Regions from separate parts of the Sodalis sp. C49 genome, predicted to be linked through region 2. Evidence: riboswitches for the same ligand, from Rfam matches in the RefSeq annotation. Region 2 holds a riboswitch; each other region holds the start of a gene.
What was found. A riboswitch is a leader RNA that binds a small molecule or an ion and turns the genes downstream of it on or off. The one in region 2 is predicted to bind thiamine pyrophosphate.
Positions count from the first base shown of each region.

Region 1: linked by a shared signal. The riboswitch ahead of thiC (phosphomethylpyrimidine synthase ThiC) and the one ahead of thiM (hydroxyethylthiazole kinase) in region 2 are both predicted to bind thiamine pyrophosphate.
Region 3: linked by a shared signal. The riboswitch ahead of thiB (thiamine ABC transporter substrate binding subunit) and the one ahead of thiM (hydroxyethylthiazole kinase) in region 2 are both predicted to bind thiamine pyrophosphate.

Region 1 is NZ_CP163303.1:3,392,980-3,398,128, reverse strand. Features, by position in the region: gene ABUK12_RS15270 (thiazole synthase) at 1-361, opposite strand, end outside; gene thiS (sulfur carrier protein ThiS) at 364-564, opposite strand; gene ABUK12_RS15260 (HesA/MoeB/ThiF family protein) at 561-1,328, opposite strand; gene thiE (thiamine phosphate synthase) at 1,321-1,971, opposite strand; gene thiC (phosphomethylpyrimidine synthase ThiC) at 1,968-3,890, opposite strand; TPP riboswitch at 3,990-4,103, opposite strand; gene rsd (sigma D regulator) at 4,148-4,669, opposite strand; gene nudC (NAD(+) diphosphatase) at 4,762-5,149, shown strand, end outside.
Region 2 is NZ_CP163303.1:5,134,321-5,139,469, forward strand. Features, by position in the region: gene ABUK12_RS23270 (zinc-binding alcohol dehydrogenase family protein) at 26-979, opposite strand; gene ABUK12_RS23275 (N-acetyltransferase family protein) at 1,182-1,628, opposite strand; gene ABUK12_RS23280 (helix-turn-helix transcriptional regulator) at 2,053-2,784, shown strand; gene ABUK12_RS23285 (hypothetical protein) at 3,088-3,315, shown strand; TPP riboswitch at 3,430-3,530, shown strand; gene thiM (hydroxyethylthiazole kinase) at 3,570-4,364, shown strand; gene thiD (bifunctional hydroxymethylpyrimidine kinase/phosphomethylpyrimidine kinase) at 4,361-5,149, shown strand, end outside; gene ABUK12_RS23300 (hypothetical protein) at 5,111-5,149, opposite strand, start outside.
Region 3 is NZ_CP163303.1:2,618,299-2,623,447, forward strand. Features, by position in the region: gene leuD (3-isopropylmalate dehydratase small subunit) at 1-515, shown strand, start outside; gene sgrT (glucose uptake inhibitor SgrT) at 1,234-1,407, opposite strand; gene sgrR (HTH-type transcriptional regulator SgrR) at 1,503-3,182, shown strand; TPP riboswitch at 3,305-3,422, shown strand; gene thiB (thiamine ABC transporter substrate binding subunit) at 3,470-4,450, shown strand; gene thiP (thiamine/thiamine pyrophosphate ABC transporter permease ThiP) at 4,461-5,149, shown strand, end outside.

The sequences.
Region 1 (5,149 bases), 1.7 Mb from region 2:
GCACCAGCTGTTCGGCCGCTTTCAACGTTTCGACCGCATCGGGCAGCAGGTATTTCATATCCGGATGGATTTCCAGTTTTATCCAACGGGTGCCCAGCGCCTCGCGCGCCAGGCGGGCGGCGAACACCGCCTCCTCGGCGGTTTTTGCGCCTGAGGTATTGGGCAGTAACTTTACCCCTGCCTGGCGCAGGGCGGGCAGGATGGCGTCATTACCGCCGCGCAGGTCCACCCGGCGCATCGCCAGGGTGACCAATTGGCTGCCGGACGCGGCGATGGCTTGCCGCATTAATTCCGCGGTGGCGAATTTACCGGTGCCGGTAAACAGCCGGGACGTAAAAGTGGTATCGGCAATGGTTAACATGGTCAGCCTCCGGCAATGGCCTGGAAAAGTAAGATATCGTCGCCCTCGTTTACCGGCTGTTGGGCCCACCGGCTACGGGGAATAATGGTTTGATTGACCGCCAGCGCGCTGCCCTCGGGCGGGTGGCCGAGCAGCTCCAGCATGTCCAGCAGCGAGGGCGTGCCTGAAAGCGCGACGGGGGTATCGTTAAGGGTAATGTTCATAGCGCCTCTTCCCGCTGAACCGCCGCGGCGCACACCGGACAGCCGGCCGCGCGGGACAGGCGCAGGGTGCGCCAGTTCATCGACTTGCCGTCGAACAGCCGCAGCTGGCCGTCCAGCGTAGACGGCATGCCGCACAGGATTTTGATCGTCTCCAGGGCCTGCATGGCGCCCATGATGCCGACCAACGGCCCGAGCACGCCCGCGGTGCGGCAATTACGCCGCGGCTCGACGGCGTCGGGAAACAGGCAGGCATAACAGCCGTGCCGGTAGGGCGGCCGCAGCACCAGCAACTGACCGCTGAACCCCACCGCGCTGGCGCTGACCAGGGTTTTCCCCCGGCGGATACAGGCGGCATTGATGTCGTGACGGGTCTGCATATTATCACTGCAGTCCAGTACCATATCGGCCAGCGCCACCGCCTGATCGAGGTCATCCCCGGCCAGGCGCCGGCTCAGCGCGACATAATGGCCCAGGGGATTAAGCGCCTGCAGCTGCCGTTGCGCCGCCGCCGCCTTGGGCCGGGCGATATCCCCGGTGCGATAAAGGATTTGGCGCTGGAGATTGCTCACGTCCAGTTTATCGTCGTCGGCCAGCAGCAGCGTGCCGACCCCGGCGGCGGCAAGATAGAGCGCCGCCGGCGAGCCCAGGCCGCCCAGTCCGGCGATCAGCACGGTTGCTGCGCTCAGATGCTCCTGGCCTCCGGGGCCTATCTCCTCCAGCAGCAATTGGCGGCTGTAGCGCAAAAAAGCCTGGTCGCTAAGCATTGCGCACCTCCCGGCCTTCGATTTTCCGCAATAACGTGGCGGTCGCCTGCCGCCAGTCGGAGGCCTTGGTGATGGCGCTGACCACCGCGATGCTGCCGACGCCGCAGCGCAGCACGTCGTCCACCCGATCGATACCAATACCGCCGATGGCCACGGTGGAGATGCCGGGCATGCCGGCCACCATGCGTTTCAGCTCCGCCAGGCCCTGCGGCTGTGACGGCATGGCTTTGGTCTGGGTAGGGAAGATATGGCCGAGCGCGATATAGGATGGCTGTAGCGCCAAAGCGCGGGCCAGTTCGCTCTCGTCGTGGGTGGAAAGACCAAGTCGCAATCCGGCGCGCTGGATGACGGCCAAATCCGCCGTAGCCAAATCCTCTTGTCCCAGGTGCACGCCATAGGCGCCGTGTTTAACCGCCAGCCGCCAATAATCGTTGATGAAAATCCGGGCGCGGTATTTCCGTCCCAGCAAAATCGCGGCCTCGATATCCGGTTCGACCCGGTCTTCCGGCTGGTCCTTGATGCGCAACTGCAGCGTGGCGACGCCGGCGTCCAGCAGCCGGACCAGCCATGCCAGCGAATCCACTACCGGATAGAGCCCGAGCCTGGGCTCGGTCGCCGCAAAGGGCGCGTCGGGCGCGATCATTTCGCCACCCCCGTATCCTCAGGCGCAAGATAGATTTCCCCGCCGCTGGCGCGAAACGCCGACGACATCTCCGCCATGCCGCTTTCCCGTACCTCAATCGCCTGGGCGGCGGCATAATCCCTGACCTCCTGGGAGATTTTCATCGAGCAGAATTTCGGACCGCACATGGAGCAAAAATGGGCTACTTTGCCGGATTCCTGCGGCAGCGTTTCATCGTGATAGGCGCGGGCGGTGGCCGGATCCAGGGCCAGATTAAACTGGTCCTCCCAACGGAATTCAAAGCGTGCCTTGGACATGGCGTTATCGCGTATTTGCGCCCCGGGATGGCCTTTGGCCAGATCGGCGGCGTGAGCGGCGATTTTATAGGTAATAAGCCCCTGCTTAACATCTTCTTTGTTCGGCAGGCCCAGATGCTCTTTCGGCGTGACGTAGCACAGCATCGCACAGCCGAACCAGCCGATAAGCGCGGCGCCGATGCCGGAGGTAAAATGGTCGTAACCCGGCGCGATATCGGTGGTCAGCGGCCCCAGGGTATAAAACGGCGCTTCGTGGCAATGCTCCAGCTGTTCGGTCATGTTGCGCCGGATCATCTGCATGGGAACATGGCCAGGGCCTTCGATCATCACCTGCACGTCGTACTCCCAGGCAACTTTGGTCAATTCGCCCAGGGTATAGAGTTCGGCAAACTGCGCTTCGTCGTTGGCATCCTGGATGGAGCCGGGACGCAGGCCGTCCCCGAGGGATAATGAGACGTCGTAGTCGGCGCAAATCTGGCAAATATCGCGAAAATGCTCGTAGAGGAAGCTTTCCTGGTGATGCGACAGGCACCATTTGGCCATAATGGATCCGCCGCGCGACACGATGCCGGTCAACCGTTTGGCGGTCATCGGCACGTAACGCAACAGCACGCCGGCATGGATGGTAAAATAGTCCACGCCCTGTTCCGCCTGCTCGAGCAAGGTGTCGCGAAAGCATTCCCAGGTCAGGTTTTCCGCCACGCCGTTGACTTTTTCCAGCGCCTGGTAGATGGGCACCGTGCCGATGGGCACCGGACTGTTGCGCAGGATCCACTCGCGGGTTTCATGGATATAGCGGCCGGTGGACAGGTCCATCACCGTATCCGCTCCCCAACGGGTCGCCCAGACCAGCTTCTCGACCTCTTCCTCAATGGATGAACTGACGGCCGAGTTGCCGATATTGGCGTTGACCTTGACCAGGAAATTGCGGCCGATAATCATCGGCTCCGACTCCGGATGGTTGATATTGGCGGGGATAATGGCACGACCGTCGGCCACTTCCCGGCGCACGAACTCCGGGGTAATATCCGGCGGCAAATGCGCGCCGAAGCTCTGGCCGGGATGCTGTTGCAGCAATACGTCGCCGCGGATGCGTTCGCGGCCCATATTTTCCCGCAGGGCGATAAACTCCATTTCCGGCGTAATGACGCCGGCGCGGGCATAATGCAATTGCGTGACGCGCCGGCCGGATTTGGCGCGCCGCGGCGTATGGCTGGGGGCGAAACGAACCTCATCCAGGCCCTCGTCGGCCCGGCGTTCGCCGGTATAACGCGAGCTTAGGCTGTTCAACGCCTCGCTGTCCCCGCGTTGTTCAATCCAGCCCGAACGCAGGCGGTGAAGGCCGGCGCGCACGTCTATCTCTGTCGCCGGATCGCCATAGGGTCCGGCGGTGTCGTATACCGGCACCGGCTCGTTTTCTTCGTAGCGCGGCGTTTTGCCGTTGCCGCCGATAAGCGTGGGGCTAAGCGCGATCTCCCGCATCGGCACCCGGATGTCGGCGCTGTTGCCTTGGAGATAAATACGCCGGGAGTTGGGGAAGGCTTCGCCTTTCAGACGATGGATGAATTCCTGCGCCTGGGCGCGCTGCTCACGGCGGGAAGGGGTGGTTTTGGATAACGACATAGCAATTCCTCACAATAAACGGGAAAATTGCTTGTCAGGAGCGCTACGGGAGTAATGAGGCCGGGCTTTGAATTTAGCAAAATAGACTATAAATCAAAGCGTTGCTTTACTCTTGTTCCCTTCGCAGGTATTAACCCGATCAGGTTCCGCGGATCCCGAATTAACGGTCTCAGCCTGGCGTAATGTACGCGCTAGGCACTCCGACAAGATATAGCGGCCCGTGAAGGACCGGTTACGACTTACTGCTTACCGCAAAATTACGCCAGACGCGATACGTCCGGATTATTGGCGGCCGGCACCGAGGCCAGGTAGTCCGCTTTATATTCCAGCGCCTGCTGGATCAGTTTGTCCTCCAGGGCAAAACGCGTGGCCAGGGCCTCGCCCACGCCGGAAAGCGCCTGTTGGAACTCCATACAGTTATCATGATCGATGGCCGTTTCCAATTGGCTATCATAAAATGCCATGATTTGTTTGGTATTTTCCTGCAACGCCGGATACAACTGGGTACTGATGATTCTTTTGCTGCTGCTGGTATCGTCCGCGTCCTGAACGATACGATCGTAGATATGGAAATGGCCGGCGGAAAGGTAGTCCACCAGTTTATGGCAAAAGTCGTCCAGCGCGTTTTCGTCCAGGGGAGTATGCTTTTCTTTATTGGGCTTAAGACCGATGAGATGGTAATACGCAATGAGCAACTTCCTGCGGGCCAGTATCCACTGATCGATCAGTTCGTTACTGCCGCCAACGCGTTGAGCCAGAATGTCCAGCTGGTTTAGCATGATTGACTCCGATGTAATAAAGTAACGCTGCGTTACTCATCAATTAAAGCTAATTTCTAGCTTGCCAGTGAATAAGAGGTAGTGCAACTAAAATGGAACAAGAACTCAACGGTAGCGAAAATGGCTGGTGGATCGTCAGCCAGGACAGCAAATTGTGGTTACCCAAGGGGGAACTGCCATTTGGAACGGCATCGGCCTGGTCACTTCAAGGATTGACAGCGACGCTTATCGGCGAATGGGAGGGGTCGCCCGCCTGGCTGGTACGCCACGCCATGCCCCGGGATATGGGCTCGGTGCGCCAGATCATCGATAGCGACCCAGGCTTGTTCCAACTGGCGGGCCGGGGCGTGCAACTGGCGGAGTTTTATCGTTCCCATCGCTATTGCGGCTACTGCGGCCATGAGATGCGCGTCAGTAACCGGGAATGGGCCTGCCTGTGCGATCATTGCCATGAACGGTATTATCCGCAAATCGCGCCCT
Region 2 (5,149 bases):
AGGTTCAATGACCCTGAACGGGCTTTCAGGGCCGCAATACGATGCGCGCGCCGTCGTTATCAGCGGCCCAGGCCCGCGCGACCTCCGCCAGCGGCATGGATTGCGCCGCGATGGTAAAACCGGCCCCCGGGGCCGCCGCCAGCACGCCCTGGATGGCCGCCAGCATGCGCGGAAACGGCACGCTGCCGATGCCGCTGCCCATCAACTGCAACGCGGACGACCGCAGCGCCGCCCCAGGCAGGGTGATATCGGCCCCGCTTAACGAGCCGATTTGCACAAAACGAATCGGCACGCCCTCCGGACCGGCCTTGGCGGCGGCTATAGCCAGCGTTTGCGCGCTAACCCCCCATAAATAATCCAGCACGATATCGACGCCCTGGCGAAATTCGTGCGTAAAGGCCTGCTCCTGGGCGTTCAAATCCTGGACCAGCGGAATCGTCACGTCGGCGCCAAGACGGCGGAGATCGCCGAACGATGCGGTCCGGCGTCCCGTCGCAATGATTTTCCCGGCGCCGAGATGCCGGGCAATCTGGATTGCCAGGCGGCCGGACGTGCCGGCGGCGCCGTTAATCAGCACCGTTTCACCCCCGCGCAGCCGGGCGCGTTCCACCAGGGCCGCCCATGACGACATGCCCGGTATGGCCATGGCGGCGGCGGAAACCTCGTCCAGGTCGTCCGGCAGGGCGATGCAATGGCCCGCGTCCACCAGGCATTGCTCGGCCATGGCGCCGTAAGGCTGCTCCGGCAACAGAAAATAGACGCGCCGGCCGTCTTGCGTGATGCCGGTGCCATCGATGCCGGGAATAAACGGCAGCGCGCTGTCGGCGCTGTAATGCGCGCCCGACGCGCGATTCCTGGTGATGTGGCTCAGCGACGACGCGCTGACGCGGATCAGGCTTTTGCCCGGCGCGGGCGCTGGTTCACTGAAGTCTCCGTAGACGGGGGGCTGGCCCGCCGTTGTTACGATCGCTGCTTTCATTCCGTTTCACCCCTGGGCGCGAATCCGGCCATCCCCGATGGCAACCGGGTTCAAATGGATAATATGTGTATTATGCACATACATGGCCGCCAGGAAAAGCCGCACGGAAGAATAAATCGTCACGGCAACAGACGCCCGCGCATCGTCCTGTAACCCCAAGACGGGGGCAGCGGCCACGAAAACGCGGCGCGGGCGCGCCTGGCTACTGCTGCCGGATCCTGCGGTGCATCAGATAATATTTGCCGTGCTCGGAAACACCGGATGAGATAATCGTCCAGCCGTGACGCAGATAGAATTGCTGCGCGCCCACATTCTCCTGCAGGCATTTAAGCGCCATGGTGCCGCGGCAGAGCGGATAGCACGCCGTCAGCAGCGCGGTGGCTACCCCGCGGCGCTGCCAGGCAGGATCGACAAACAAATTATGCAAAAAGCTGTCCGGCAGCCAAAGCGAGGCAAAACCGGCAATATGGCCCTGTATTTCGGCGACGATGATCTTTTCATCGAACGTGGCGCCGTCAAAATCCTCCAGCCGCCACTGCCGGTTATCAAGCCAGGTCCAGCCGGCCTTGCGTGCCGACAGATAGAGAGTACGCAGAAAAGGACGATCCGCTTCCCGGTAATCCCTGACAACCACATCCTCTTTTTTCATCTGAAACCTTAGTTAACTTATTGATTTGTTACCTTCTCAGTATCAAGTTTAACTTATAGATGGAATAAATAATATTGTGCTTATTATTTCCAGGCGGTATAGGATGCGGTGCCGGCGCGGTGCGGTCCGCCGGCAGGCGATCGCGATTATTATCCGGTCGCATCTAGCTGAAGCTTAAACTAGATTAATATAAACGCGGGATGCCGCTGAGGATAAACCGTCTTAAACACCGGTATGAGGGTAGCGCAAGCCCTGGGCGGCAGTCATTAGCGCCGCAATGATTGATAAAACTGTTAGAGGTTGCATCCATAGCCTGCCTCTTATATTATCCAAAATCCCACCGGTATTACATGTTGAAACTGCTCTTTATTACCCCTTATGGATAATAAATGATGAGTGTTAGTTAATATGGCAGGCATATTTTATGGAAAAACCCTTAGAGAATAATCAAGATTTCTTTATCCAAACGATGAAAATAGAAATCAAACTTTATCTTCAGCAGATATTCAAGAACGCCAACGCGTTCTGTTTTGCCTACTTTATGATGAATAAAAGCGATAACTTCCCAGCCTATATAATATCCGACTACCCCAGCGGCTGGCTGAATCAATACCGCAGTTACGGTTATCAAAAAATCGACCCGGTGATGCTCATCGCCTGCCGGAAATTCACCCCTTTTTTTTGGCCTGATAATCCGTCGATAATACAAGAGCATAGCTTTTTCAGGCTGTCAAAATATTACCGGCTTGACAGCGGCTACACTTTTACGTTGCATGATTGCGATAACAACCTGGCTACATTAAGCATCAGCAACCGCCAGGGAAAGGAGGACTTTTATCATTTTATTGAGCAAAACAAAGAAAGACTGCAGATGCTGCTGATTAGCACTCATGATAAGGTATTGAACTTTATGCAAAATACGTTGCCCAACGCCACGTCCCATGGCGAGAGATCACACGTCCAGGCGCTGTCTCCCCGGGAAAAAGAAGTATTATTCTGGGCCAGTGTCGGAAAAACCTATGGCGAGGTCGCGACCATCCTGGCAATACGCGAGGGAACGGTAAAATTTCATATCAGAAATATTATTGATAAGCTAGGCGTTACGAATGCAAAACATGCCATCAGCCGGGCCACGGAACTTAAATTATTTGGTTAACTATCCATTTATCATTTCGCGCAACGTGATCACAACCCTGTCCATCTGTGGGAGTTTTATTATGCTGTCGGCTTAAAATGGACAGCGTTGCCAATATATTTGCAATCATTTATATAGTGTTTAAGATGCAGGCGTTGCCGCGAGAAATTTGATGCTATCATTGCCCGGTGATTCTTCTGGCTGTTGAAGGTAGGCATGATTAGATTCTGTCTTTTTAATTTATTAGCTTTGTTTTCATTAACGGCATATTCCTCTGAGCATCTCCATAAAATAATTTTAATCGATCTCATGAATAATAAGCCAATGTTTTGTCATGCTGAGCCCCGTTGGCGCTTTTCCCCGCCGATAAAAGACGATCCCTGGCTGGCCGGGCGGTTAAGCGCGCTGGCCGAGGCGGGATTTGCCCGCCTGGAGGGGGCCGGGGACAGTGCGCAGTGGTGGTTGACGCCCACCGGCGCCACGGGTGCGCAATTCTGCGGGGACGTTTGTTACGGCCGGATGTTGGTCAGTCCCCAGCGGCCCTGCTCATAGCCTTATTATTAAGTCTGCTGATAATTGTGTTTATGAGATCGACGCCGGCGGAGGGACCAGGCTCCGCCAGCAAACTCACCATTGATCTTTTCTCCCGCCCGCCGGATAATCATGCCACTTGACTCGGGGTGTCCGCCGCTGTGCGCCGGACTGAGATTTTACCCGTATGACCTGATCTGGATAATGCCAGCGTAGGGAAGTCACGGCCTGTTGTCCCGCCGGGTCCGTCTTCCTCAGCGCCGGCTGGGAGCGCTATGATTACCGAACCTGCCGAACTGCCCGGCTTAGCCGCCGCGTCTTCCCTTACCCTGCTGCGCCAGCGCAAGCCATTAGTCCATTGTATGACCAATGACGTGGTACAGGCGTTTACCGCCAATGCGCTCCTGGCCGTCGGCGCCGCCCCGGCCATGGTGATCGAACCCCGTGAGGCGGTTCAGTTCGCCGCCATGGCCGATGCGCTGCTGGTGAATATCGGCACGCTGACCGCGCCGCGGGCCGAGGCGATGATGGCCGCCATTACGTCGGCCAATCAGGCCGGCACGCCATGGGTGCTGGATCCGGTGGCCGTGGGCGCATTAACCTTCCGTACTGAATTTGCCCGGGGCATATTGACGTTAAAACCCGCCGCCATTCGCGCCAATGCCTCGGAAATCTTGGCGCTGGCCGGGCAGCCGGCCCTGGGCCGCGGCGTGGACAGCGCCGACGACTCCCGCCACGCCCTGCCTTTTGCCCGCCGGCTGGCCGCGGACTATGGCACCCTGGTCGCGGTTACCGGCCGGGTGGATTTTATCACCGACGGCGATCGGGTCTGGTCCGTAACCGACGGCGACGCCATGATGACGCGCGTCACCGGTACCGGCTGCGCCTTATCGGCCGTGGCGGCGGCGTTTTGCGCCCTGCCGGGCGATCGGTTGCAGCATCTGGCCGCCGCCTGCAGGATCATGGCGCGGGCCGGGCGGTTAACCGCCCGGGACGCGGCGGGTCCGGGCAGCTTTGCCGTCGGCTTCCTCGACCGGCTGTACGGCCTGCAGGAGGAGGATATACAATGAAGCGCTGCCATAACCTGCTCAGTATCGCCGGCACCGATCCCAGCGGCGGCGCCGGTATCCAGGCTGATTTAAAAACCTTCTCGGCGCTTGGCGCCTATGGCGCCACGGTCATCACCGCGCTCGTGGCGCAAAATACCCGCGGCGTGCAGTCCATCTATCCTATCAGCGCTGAATTCGTCGCCGCCCAGCTGGATTCCGTGCTCGGGGACCTGCGTATCGACAGCGCCAAAATCGGCATGCTCGGGCAGGCGGACATCGTGCGGACGGTGGCGGCAAAACTGCGGCAATATCCCATACCCTATGTGGTGCTCGATACCGTGATGGTGGCGAAAAGCGGCGATTTCCTGCTGTCGCCGGATGCCGTGAGCGCCGTGCGGGATGTCTTATTGCCGCTGGCGTCCATCATCACCCCTAATTTGCCGGAAGCGGCGGCGCTGCTGGGCTGCCGCGCCGCCGCCAGCGAGGAGGAAATGCGCCGGCAGGGCCGGGAACTCCTGGCCTACGGCTGCCAGGCGGTGGTGATGAAGGGCGGCCACCTGCATGGCGACTCCAGTCCCGACTGGCTTATCACCGCCACGGACGAACGGCGTTTCGACGCCGTCAGGGTGAACACCCGGCATACCCATGGCACCGGTTGCACGCTCTCCGCCGCGCTGGCGGCCCTGCGTCCGCTGCATGACGACTGGGCGCAAACGCTCGCGGCGGCCAAAGCCTGGCTGCAGCAGGCGCTGCTGCATGCGGATGATCTACAGGTCGGGCAGGGGATCGGGCCGGTCCATCATTTC
Region 3 (5,149 bases), 2.5 Mb from region 2:
TACAAAAGGTCACCCGCACCGGTTTCGGCCAACATCTGTTTAACGACTGGCGTTTTCTCGACGACGCCGGCAAGGTGCCCAATCCCGACTTTGTACTGAATAAACCGCGCTATCGCGGCGCCAGCATTTTACTGGCGCGGGAAAACTTCGGCTGCGGCTCGTCGCGTGAACATGCGCCTTGGGCGTTGGCCGATTACGGCTTTCAGGCGATCATCGCGCCAAGCTTTGCCGATATTTTTTACGGCAACAGCTTTAACAGCCAACTGCTGCCCATTACGTTGTCGCCGCAGCAGGTGGATGAACTGTTCCTCCTGGTCGCGGCCAATGAAGGCATCACCTTCACGGTGGATTTGGAACACCAGCGGGTCATTGCCGGCGAGAAGAGCTATCCGTTCGAGATCGATGCGTTTCGCAAGCATTGCATGATCAACGGGCTGGACAGTATCGGACTGACGTTGCAGCATGAAGGCGCGATTGCGGATTATGAGGCGAGCCAGCCGGCGTTTTTGCACTAAGTGTCGATTGCTGGCGACGGCGTGGGTACGCTGGGAGCAGGTTTCTCTTGCCGCTAGCAGCGGCGTTCCCTGTTGCCTGGTGCAGGCAAGCGACAAGAGGGATGCTAGCCCATCCCTCTTGTCTCCCGGGCTTCCGGCAGATCGTGCGCCGCTGCGCGGTCCCTGGCGTCACAATATCCCTTCTTATGGACCGCACGGGACGCGCTCCCGGCGCGACCCTTAGCTTTCGCCGCTCCCGGCGGCTCATCCAGCCGGGCATTGTGCCGCCAGCGCACTTTATGCCGGTACAACGTCAAAACCAACGTCTGTAATTAAAAAGTCTTTATTTGAACGCCGGGAATTTGTATGCCGGTAACTTAAATGCCGGGAATTTATACGCCGGTAACTTAAATGCCTGGAATGTGAACGCCGGTGATAAGGGGAGCGGCCCTTTGGCCGGCATTGAGCGCGCTGACGGAGCCGGTTCCACCGGCACGAGCCGCTGGACGCGGCGAGAGGCCCGTTCGCGCCGGGAGCGCGTACGGGCCGGTGCGAAAAGGTGGATCCGGCGCAGGAAGGCACCGCTTGCGGCGCGCGACCTGCCGGGAGCGCGGGGTCAAGGGGATGGCGCGACTGCCATCCCCTTGTCGCTTGCCAGCGCCCGGCTCAACATATAAAACCAAACTTACGGCAAGCGAAAATACCGCAGGACTTTTATATCACCCCCCGCCACGAGACATCACATCCACTCCCGGTATTCCTGCTCGGACAGTGAATCCGTATGCCATTGGGTTACCTGTAACAACAGCGCCATGCGCTGTCCGCTGCGGCCCCTGTCGGGACGGATCACGCCGCGCCCGCAAATGGCGGTAAAATAATGCTGATAAAACCGGCGCAAATTGGCTATTTTCATCGTTACAATCCCTATTCTGCCCTTTCGACACGACCAGTATCGGCTTAAGATACCGGAAGAAAAACAGATGACTTTTTAAGGAGTGTTCCTCTTTTATGTCCTCGCCACGCCTGCAGCAACAATTTATCCGCCTGTGGCAAAGCTGCCAGGGCAAGACACAGGAAACCACCCTGAACGAACTGGCGCAGGCGCTGAGCTGTACGCGCCGGCATGTGCGTACTCTGCTGAAAACCATGCAGGAAATGGGCTGGCTGCAGTGGCAGGCGACAGCCGGGCGCGGCAAGCGCTCGCAGCTGACCTTTCACTATACCGGCCTGGCGTTGCAACAGCAGCGGGCGGAGGATCTGCTGGAGCAGGATCGCATCGAGCAGTTGGTCCAACTGGTGGGCGATAAGGACAGGGTACGCCAGATGCTGCTTTCCCATCTGGGCCGCAGCTTCCGCCAGGGCAAGCACATATTGCGGGTACTGTATTATCGCCCGCTGCTGAACCTGCTGCCCGGCAGTCCTTTGCGGCGTTCTGAGAACCACATCGTGCGGCAGATTTTCAGCGGCCTGACCAAAATAAATGAGGAAAATGGGGAACTGGAAGCGGACCTCGCCCATCATTGGCAGCAAATTTCGCCGTTGTTATGGCGCTTTTACCTGCGTCCGGCGATCCATTTTCATCATGGGCGGGAACTGACGCCGCAGGATGTGTGCAGCTCGCTGCTGCGCCTGCGGGGAAATCCGCTGTTTTGCCATATAAAAGCCGTCTCGTCCGCCATCCCCAATACCGTTGATGTCGCCCTGACCGCCGCGGACGACTGGCTGCCCTGGCTATTGGGCAGCGTGCCGGCCATGATTTTGCCGCAGGAATGGGAGACGATGCCGGACTTCGTCCGCCGTCCCGTCGGCACCGGACCCTATGCGGTGATCGACAACCGGGAAAGCTTATTGAAGATTCGCGCCTTTGATGATTATTTCGGCTATCGCGCACTGATTGATGAAGTGAATATCTGGATCTTGCCGGAACTCACCGCCGAGCTGAGCTATTCCGGCGTCCAGCTCCAGGCGGATAACAGCACCCCGGGTCAATTGGAAACCCGGCTGGAGGAAGGCTGCTATTTCCTGCTGTTTGATGCCCGTTCGCCGCTGATGCAAAACGATGATACCCGCCGCTGGCTGAGTGAAAATATCGATCCCATCGCCATGCTGACCGAGGCGGGATCGGCCTACCAGCATTACTGGTCGCCGGCCTACGGTATCCTGCCGCGCTGGCGCCATAGCCGGGTCGCGCAACCGCGGCCAAGGCCCGCGGAGCTGCGCAGCATCACCCTGACGGTTTATCGCGCCCATTCGGAATTCGATGATCTTTGCCGCGCGCTCGGTGCGGTGCTGGCCCGGCAGGACATCGCGCTGGTGATCAATACCGTGGATTATGCCACCTGGCATAACGGTGAGGCCGAGAGCGATTTATGGCTCGGCAGCGCTAATTTTTACCTGCCGCTGGATTATTCCCTGTTCGCCAGCTTTTACGAGATGCCGCTGATGCATCATTGCCTGCCGGCCGACCTTAGCGACGCGCTGGAGAAATGGCGCGGCAAGGGCCTGTCCATGGCGCAATGGTGCCAATCGCTTATCACCGGCCATCGCCTGCACCCGCTGTTCCATCATTGGCTGATTCTACAGGGCCAGCGCAGCATGCGCGGGGTCAGGATGAATACGCTGGGATGGTTTGATTTCAAATCCGCCTGGTTCGCCCCGCCGGACCCGCAAGACCCGCAAAACACATAAGACACATAAGACACATAAGACACATAAGACACATAAGACACGTTAGACACGTTAGATACGTTAGATACGTTAGACACGTAAGACAGGCTGTTAAGCCAGGGATAAAACCATTACACTTGCATTTGTTCTCAACGGGGTGCGAAGCGTCCGGCATAGCGTTAGCCGGCGCGCAAGCTGAGAGTATACCCGTCGAACCTGATCCGGCTAATACCGGCGAAGGGATTTGAGAGTGCGTCCCGCTGCCGCCTCAAACGCCTTTGCCGCCTTTTTTTTTCCAGGAGCGCAAAGTGTTGAAAAAATGGTTACCCTGCCTGCTATTGCTCGCCGCCGCCCCGGCGTTGGCAAAACCCGTCCTGACGGTTTATACCTATGATTCCTTTGCCTCCGAATGGGGCCCGGGGCCGGCGATAAAAACCGCCTTTGAAAAAGACTGTGGCTGCGAGCTGAAATATGTCGTGCAGGAAGATGGCGTCGCCCTGCTCAACCGTTTGCGCATCGAAGGCAAGAACAGCGACGCGGATGTGGTGCTGGGCCTGGATAACAACCTGCTTAAGCCCGCGCAGGATACGCATCTCTTTACGGCGCATAACGTCGATACCGCTCATCTGACCTTGCCGCAGGCGTGGCATGATCCCACCTTCCTGCCTTTTGATTACGGGTATTTTGCGTTTGTCTATGACAAGAACAAGCTGAAAAATCCGCCCAAAAGCCTGCATGAGCTGATAGACGGGCCGCAGGCGCTGAAAATCATTTACGAAGATCCGCGCACCAGTACCCCGGGACTAGGCTTATTGCTCTGGGTGCAGCAGGTATATGGCGATAAAGCGCCCCAGGCCTGGCAACGGCTGGCGAAAAAAACCGTTACCGTGCCCAAGGGCTGGAGCGAAGCCTATGGCTTATTCCTGAAAGGAGAAGCGGACATGGTGCTCAGCTATACCACGTCGCCGGCCTATCATATCAACGAGGAAAAGAAGGATAACTATGCGGCGGCGACCTTCAGCGAAGGCCACTATCTCCAGGTCGAGGTGGCCGGACAATTAGCCGCCAGTAAAAATCCGCAGCTGGCGCAGCAGTTTATGCGTTTTGTCGTTTCCCCGGCTTTCCAGCAGACCATTCCCACAGGCAACTGGATGTATCCGGTGATCAAAACCGCGCTGCCGGCCGGCTTTGACGTATGGCCGGCCAAGACGCTGAATTTCAGCGCGGATGACGTGGCGGCCAAACGCGGCGCGTGGACCCAGGATTGGTTGCGTTCCGTCAGCCAATGATGCCTGGCCGATGATACCGCGCTGGTTATGGCCGGGACTGCTGGCCGCGCTGATGCTGACGGCCGTGGCCCTGACGGCGGTCGGCGCCTTGTGGCTGAACGCGCCGACGCTCCAATGGCGCGACGTGCTGTCGGACAGCTATCTGTGGCATGTCCTGCGTTTTACCTTTTGGCAGGCGCTGCTGTCGGCGCTGCTATCGGTGCTGCCCGCCGTTTTTTTGGCGCGGGCGCTTTACCGCCGGCGGTTTCCGGGACGCCTGCTGTTGCTGCGCTTTTGCGCCATGACGCTGGTGCTGCCGGTGCTGGTGGCCGTGTTCGGCATCCTGAGCGTGTATGGTCGCCAGGGCTGGCTGGCGCAGCTATGCCTCTGGCTGCATATTCCCTACGGTTTTTCACCCTACGGCCTGCGGGGGATCCTGCTGGCCCATGTATTTTTTAACCTGCCGTTGGCCACCCGCCTGTTGTTGCAGGCGCTGGAAGGCATTCCGGTGGAGCAGCGCCAGCTGGCCGCGCAGCTGGACATGGCGGGCTGGCATTTCTTCCGCATTCTTGAGTGGCCTTATCTGCGCCGTCAACTGCTGCCTGCGGCGGCGCTGATATTTATGCTGTGTTTCGCCAGTTTTGCCACGGTGCTGTCGCTGGGCGGCGGACCGCGGGCGACCACCATTGAGCTGGCGATTTACCAGGCCTTAAGCTATGA